Rhizobium sp. N324: one gene and its partner. The protein of the gene in region 1 interacts with the protein of each later gene in a pairwise test. Links are inferred from orthologs where the notes say so. Each region holds a gene or a part of one and is shown in the gene's direction. Other genes may lie near its edges. The genes, in order: ligA and leuS.

Evidence for each region.
Region 2: the proteins of ligA (region 1) and leuS interact in binary tests that used the Escherichia coli proteins (3 or more experiments, as listed by UniProt). The link is inferred for Rhizobium sp. N324 from one-to-one orthologs.

Annotation. Positions count from the first base shown.
Region 1 is NZ_CP013630.1:3,112,893-3,116,135, reverse strand. The notes cover bases 319-3,243. They hold ligA (NAD-dependent DNA ligase LigA), read left to right. Parts: upstream 319-665; coding sequence 666-2,822; downstream 2,823-3,243. Other genes in these bases: AMK05_RS15010 (GNAT family N-acetyltransferase), read right to left, coding at 2,855-3,243. In the rest of the region: AMK05_RS15020 (DUF6886 family protein), read left to right, coding at 1-213. UniProt on the Escherichia coli protein: DNA ligase that catalyzes the formation of phosphodiester linkages between 5'-phosphoryl and 3'-hydroxyl groups in double-stranded DNA using NAD as a coenzyme and as the energy source for the reaction.
Region 2 is NZ_CP013630.1:4,626,588-4,630,051, forward strand. What follows is about bases 74-3,219. They hold leuS (leucine--tRNA ligase), read left to right. Parts: upstream 74-388; coding sequence 389-3,019; downstream 3,020-3,219. Other genes in these bases: AMK05_RS22215 (YggS family pyridoxal phosphate-dependent enzyme), read right to left, coding at 74-187; lptE (LPS assembly lipoprotein LptE), read left to right, coding at 3,009-3,219. Also shown: more of AMK05_RS22215, read right to left, coding at 1-73; more of lptE, read left to right, coding at 3,220-3,464.

The DNA of each region.
Region 1 (3,243 bases):
GATTTCGAAGACCTCGGCGATGCGGGCATGTGGGTGTGCCGCCGGCGCGTCATTCCGACGGAGCGGATTGCCATATCACGGCTCGATCGGGAGTTTGCGCCGCGTGGGGTGGAACTTCGGGTGGTCGATAGTCTCCGGCCGCTGAAGGATCTGTGGAACACGGGCCTGCATGTCAGCGGTATTCGGCTGCGCAACGCGCGGGAGTGGGAATAGGGCGGGGAGTGCGGCGAGCTGTACCACTTCCTCCTGACGCTGAAGGCAGTGTTCGCCGTTGCCTCGGTCGACGGCGGTGATGAGCGTTCCCCTGGCTTGAAATTTTGCGCGAACGCTCACCTCAATCTCCCTCATCCCTGTGCTCGTCACAGGGATCCAGCACGCCCAAGCCTTTGGGCGCGGAAGCTCCTTGCCTGTCGTGAGTCATTCACGGCGCAGACGCGCCGTGGCTGGATCCCTGTGACAGGCACAGGGATGAGGGTAGAGAGGTCGGCGGCCCTGTCCGATGGATGGGACCATCCGGCATGCCAAGCGCTGCATCCTGCGAGCTCTGGCTGCGTCATGCCTGGGACTGAGAATAGAGAAACTTCCCGACGCGGCATCTTCCCCCTCTCTTTTCATCCGGCAATTTTGCTCTAAAAACAATGCCAGATTCTCTGGAGTGATGTTCCATGTCCACCGAAGGTTCCGCCGTCGACACGTTGACGATCGAAGAAGCTGCCGCCGAGCTTGAGCGGCTGGCAAGGGAGATCGCGCATCACGACGCGCTCTACCATGGCAAGGACCGGCCGGAGATTTCGGATGCCGATTACGACGCGCTGAAGCGCCGAAACGATGCGCTGGAAGTGCGGTTTCCCGAGCTGGTCCGCGGGGATAGCCCGTCGCGGCGGGTGGGTGCTGCGCCTTCCGTCACCTTCTCGCCCGTCGTCCATGCGCGGCCGATGCTGTCGCTCGACAACACGTTTTCGCAGGAGGACGTGCAGGATTTCGTCGCCGGCGTCTATCGCTTCCTCGGCCGTCTGCCGGACCAGTCGATCGCCTTTACCGCCGAGCCGAAGATCGACGGCCTGTCGATGTCGATCCGTTACGAAAACGGCAGGCTGGTGACGGCTGCCACACGCGGCGACGGCACGACGGGGGAGAACGTCACTGCCAACATTCGGACCATCGCCGAAATACCCAACGAATTGCCGAAAGGTGTGCCTGCCGTGGTGGAAATCCGCGGCGAGGTCTATATGGCCAAAAGCGATTTCCTGGCGCTGAACCGGCAGATGGAGGCGGAGGGCAAGCAGACTTATGTCAATCCGCGCAATACGGCGGCCGGGTCGCTGCGTCAGCTCGATGCCAAGGTGACGGCGAGCCGCAAGCTGAAATTCTTCGCCTATGCCTGGGGCGAAATGGCGGAGATGCCTGACGATACCCAGTTCGGCATGGTGCAGATCTTCAAGAAATGGGGCTTTCCGGTCAATCCGCTGATGAAGCGGCTGAATTCGGTCGCCGACATCCTGGCGCATTACGACGAGATCGGTCTCGAGCGCCCGGATCTCGATTACGACATCGACGGTGTCGTCTATAAGGTCGACAACCTCGAGCTGCAGCAGCGCCTCGGCTTCCGCTCGCGCAGCCCCCGCTGGGCGACGGCGCACAAGTTTCCGGCGGAACAGGCCTTCACCGAGGTCGAGAAAATCGAGATCCAGGTTGGCCGCACCGGCGCGCTGACGCCGGTTGCGCGGCTGAAGCCGATCACGGTCGGCGGTGTGGTCGTTACCAATGCGACGCTGCACAACGAGGATTACATCAAGGGCATCGGCAATAGCGGCGAGCGCATCCGGCCAGAGGACCACGATATCCGCGAGGGCGATACCGTCATCGTCCAGCGTGCCGGCGACGTCATTCCGCAGATCCTCGACGTGGTGATGGAAAAACGCGCCGCCGATGCCCGCTCCTACGAGTTTCCGAAGACCTGCCCGGTCTGCGGTTCGCATGCGGTACGCGAGGTCAACGAGAAGACCGGCAAGATGGATTCGGTGCGCCGCTGCACCGGCGGTTTCATCTGCCGGGCGCAGGCGACGGAGCATCTGAAGCACTTCGTCTCGCGCAACGCCTTCGACATCGAGGGGCTAGGTTCGAAGCAGATCGACTTCTTCTTCGAACACGAGGATGCGTCGCTGCAGATCCGCACGGCCCCCGAAATCTTCACGCTGGAGAAGCGCCAGCAGCAATCGCTGACCAAGCTGGAGAATATCGACGGCTTCGGCAAGGTCAGTGTCGGCAAGCTCTATGCGGCGATCAATGAGCGACGCAGCATTGCGCTGCACCGTTTCATCTATGCGCTCGGCATCCGCCATGTCGGCGAGACCACGGCGAAGCTGCTGGCGCGCTCCTACGGCACCTACGAAGCCTTTGCGACCGCGATGAAGGAAGCAGCACCGCTGTCCGGCGACGCCTGGAACGATCTCAACGCCATCGAGGGCATCGGCGAGGTCGTGGCGCGCGCCATGGTCGAATTCTACAAGGAGCCGCGCAATGTCGAGGTGATCGGCCGCCTGCTGGAGGAAGTGACGCCTGCGGAAGCCGAACAGCCGGTCACCTCAGGCAGTCCGGTGGCCGGTAAGACCGTGGTCTTTACCGGCTCGCTGGAAAAATTCACCCGCGACGAGGCGAAGGCGAGGGCGGAAAGCTTGGGCGCCAAGGTGGCGGGATCGGTGTCGAAGAAAACCGACATCGTCGTCGCCGGCCCCGGCGCCGGTTCCAAGCTCGACAAGGCGCGCGAACTCGGCGTGCAGACGATGGACGAGGACGAGTGGCTGGCATTGATCAGCGGGTGAGAGGCTGACGGCAAGCCGCCAGCCTCGTCCACTCACAGCCTGAGCCGCGCCATCGTATAGGCGTCGACATACTTTCCTGCTCGATATCCGAAGGCTTTCAGCAGGCCCTCCCGCTCGAAGCCGAACGTCTCGTAAAGGCCGATGGCGGCGTCGTTGTCGGTATAGACGGTCAGTTCCAGCCGCTTGATATCCAGCCAGTCGTCGGCGGCCTCGACCATGGCGCCGAGCAGGATGCGGCCGAAACCGCGGCCGGTGAAATCGTCATGCACGCCCATGCCGAGACTGGCGACGTGCTGCCTGCGGCCGGAGAGGCGGTTGAGGCCGCAATTGCCGACGATCTTGCCATTCAGGGTGACGACGAGGTTGAGCGCGCCCGGCGACGGGTTTTCCATGTATTTGCGTACCTCTTCGACCCTCTGGT
Region 2 (3,464 bases), 1.5 Mb from region 1 along the record:
CCTGGCTCTCCTGCACCCGGTTCTCACCGAAGACGCGCTGTCCAGCGTCGATGGCCGGGCGGATCGCCTCCGCCTCGAAGGTCTTCGACACGGCGACGAGCTGAACGGACCCCGCAGGCCGCGCTGCCTGGCGTTCACCAGCGGCCATCCGCGACCGCACGTCGTTCAACCGCTCTTGAAGTTCCATCGTTCTGCCTCGACATACCTGCATGAAAGGATTGGCAATGAACTAACCAGCCAATCTGTGCTTGCCAAGACCCGCTCCGGCGAAATCGCCTGACCGCAACGAAGATCGGCCGCTTGCAGCGCCTGCAAAACTTGACGCTACGGTGGTTTCATGGTGAAGGTCTCGACCAACCTCCCCTGATTTTCCGGAATTTCGAATAACATGGCCACCGAACGTTATAATCCGCGCGACGCCGAGCCCCGCTGGCAGCAGAAATGGAACGAAGACAAGGTCTTCGAGACCGACAACTCAGATCCGCGCGAAAAATATTACGTCCTCGAAATGTTCCCCTATCCGTCGGGGCGCATCCACATGGGCCATGTCCGCAATTACGCCATGGGCGATGTCGTTGCCCGCTACAAACGCGCCCGCGGCTACAACGTGCTGCACCCGATGGGCTGGGACGCCTTCGGCATGCCGGCGGAGAACGCCGCCATGGAGCGTGGCGTGCATCCGGCCTCCTGGACCTACCAGAATATCGGCTCGATGAAGGCGCAGCTGAAGGCCATGGGGCTGTCGCTGGACTGGAGCCGCGAATTCGCCACCTGCGACGTCGAATATTACCAGCACCAGCAGCATCTCTTCCTGGATTTCCTCGAGAAAGGCCTGGTCTACCGCAAGCAGTCGAAGGTCAACTGGGACCCGGTCGACAACACCGTGCTCGCCAACGAGCAGGTGATCGACGGCCGCGGCTGGCGGTCCGGCGCGCTGGTCGAACAGCGCGAACTGACGCAATGGTTCTTCAAGATCACCGATTTCAGCCAGGATCTGCTCGACGCGCTGGATACGCTCGACCAGTGGCCGGAAAAAGTGCGTCTGATGCAGAAGAACTGGATCGGCCGTTCGGAGGGTCTGACGGTACGCTGGGAGATCGTGCCGGAAACGGCGCCCGCCGGCGAGAGCGAAGTCACGGTCTATACCACCCGGCCGGACACGCTGTTCGGCGCCTCCTTCCTGGCGATCGCTGCCGACCATCCGCTGGCGAAGGACGCCGCCGCAAGGAATGCCGATATCGAGGCCTTCTGCGAGGAGTGCCGCCGGGCCGGCACCTCGCTCGCCGCCCTCGAGACCGCCGAGAAGAAGGGCATGGATACCGGTATCCGCGTCCGCCATCCGCTCGATCCCTCCTGGGAACTGCCTGTCTATATCGCCAATTTCGTGCTGATGGATTACGGCACCGGCGCGATCTTCGGCTGCCCCTCGGGCGACCAGCGCGACCTTGATTTTGCCCGCAAATACGGCTTGCCGGTCGTGGCCGTCGTCATGCCAAGGGATGGCGATGCAGCGAGCTTTTCCGTCGGCGACACGGCCTATGACGGCGAAGGCGTGATGATCAATTCGCGCTTCCTCGACGGCAAGACGACGGAGGAAGCCTTCAATATCGTTGCCGACCGGCTGTCGGCCGCTTCGCTCGGCAATGCGCCGCAGGGCGAACGCAAGGTCAACTTCCGTCTGCGCGACTGGGGTATTTCCCGGCAGCGTTATTGGGGCTGCCCGATCCCGGTCATCCATTGCGACGATTGCGGCGTGGTGCCCGTGCCGAAGAAGGACCTGCCGGTCAAGCTGCCCGACGACGTCACCTTCGACCAGCCGGGGAATCCGCTCGACCGTCATCCGACCTGGCGGCACGTCTCCTGCCCGACCTGCGGCAAGGACGCTCGCCGCGAGACGGATACGATGGACACCTTCGTCGATTCGAGCTGGTATTTCACCCGCTTCACCGCCCCTTGGGAAGGCAAGCCGACCGATCCTGAGGCGGCTAACCGTTGGCTCCCGGTCGACCAGTATATCGGCGGCATCGAGCATGCGATCCTGCATCTGCTCTATTCCCGCTTCTTCACCCGCGCCATGCGCGAGACCGGCCATGTCGCCGCGACCGAGCCGTTCAAGGGTCTCTTCACCCAGGGCATGGTGGTTCACGAGACCTATAGCCGCGGGGCCGGCGGCAGCCGGGAATGGGTGGCGCCGGCCGACATCCGCATCGAGGAGATCGACGGCAAACGCCGTGCCTCCCTGCTGACGACGGGCGAGGAAATTACGATCGGCTCGATCGAAAAGATGTCGAAATCGAAGAAGAACGTCGTCGATCCCGACGATATCATCGCCTCTTATGGCGCCGATACCGCCCGTTTCTTCGTCCTGTCGGACTCCCCGCCGGAGCGCGACGTCATCTGGTCCGAAGCCGGCGTCGAAGGCGCCCATCGTTTCACCCAGCGTCTGTGGCGGTTGATTTCCGAAGCCGCGGCTGCGCTTTCCGCGGTCGCGCCTGCACCGGCAACCGGGGGGGAAGCACTGTCGATCTCGCAGGCCGCCCATAGGACCCTCAAAGCCGTCGAGAACGATTACGACAAGCTCTGGTTCAACAAGGCCGTCGCCCGAATCTATGAACTGGTGAACGCGTTGGCCGCGCCGATGACCAGGGTTGCGGCGGGCGAGGGCGATGCCGCCTATCGCGCAGCGGTGCGCGATGCCGCCGAGATCCTCGTTCAGCTGGTCGCGCCGATGACGCCGCATCTGGCCGAGGAATGCTGGACGGCGCTTGGCAACAAGGGGCTGCTTGCCCGGACCGATTGGCCGCGATACGACGAAACGCTCGTCATCGAAAACGATGTCGTCCTGCCAGTCCAGATCAACGGCAAGAAACGCGCTGAATTGACAATTTCTCGCGACGCAGATCAGAATGCCGTCACCAACGCCGTGCTGGATCTGGAGGCAGTGAAGAACGCGCTGAACGGGCAGGCACCGAAGAAGATCATCGTGGTTCCCCAAAGGATTGTGAACATTGTCGTCTGATATCGCTTGCAAGCTGGTTCGCAACGCCGGCATCGCCATGATCCTTGCCTCCGCGGCTTTTCTCTCTGCCTGTCAGGTCCGGCCGCTTTATTCGGAAAATTCGGGTCTCACCGAAAAGCTTGCCTCGGTCGGCTTTTCCCCTGCAGGCAGCCGGGTCGAGCAGCAGGTCCGCAATCACTTGATCTTCCTGGCGTCGCGTGGTTCCGGCGAACCTGAAAAGCCGGACTACCAGGTCGACTTGCACGCCACCTCCTCTGTGGCCGACACGCTGCTGACGGATTCGGCCGATACCTCGCGCGCCGGCCGTGTCACCGTCAGCGTCACCTACACGCTGCGCGCTTCGACCGATAACCACGTCATCAAGGCCGGCAACCGCGCCACCACGGCCCTGGTGGACTTCCCTGACCAGGAATTCGCCAAGCAGCGGGCGATCCGCGACGCCGAA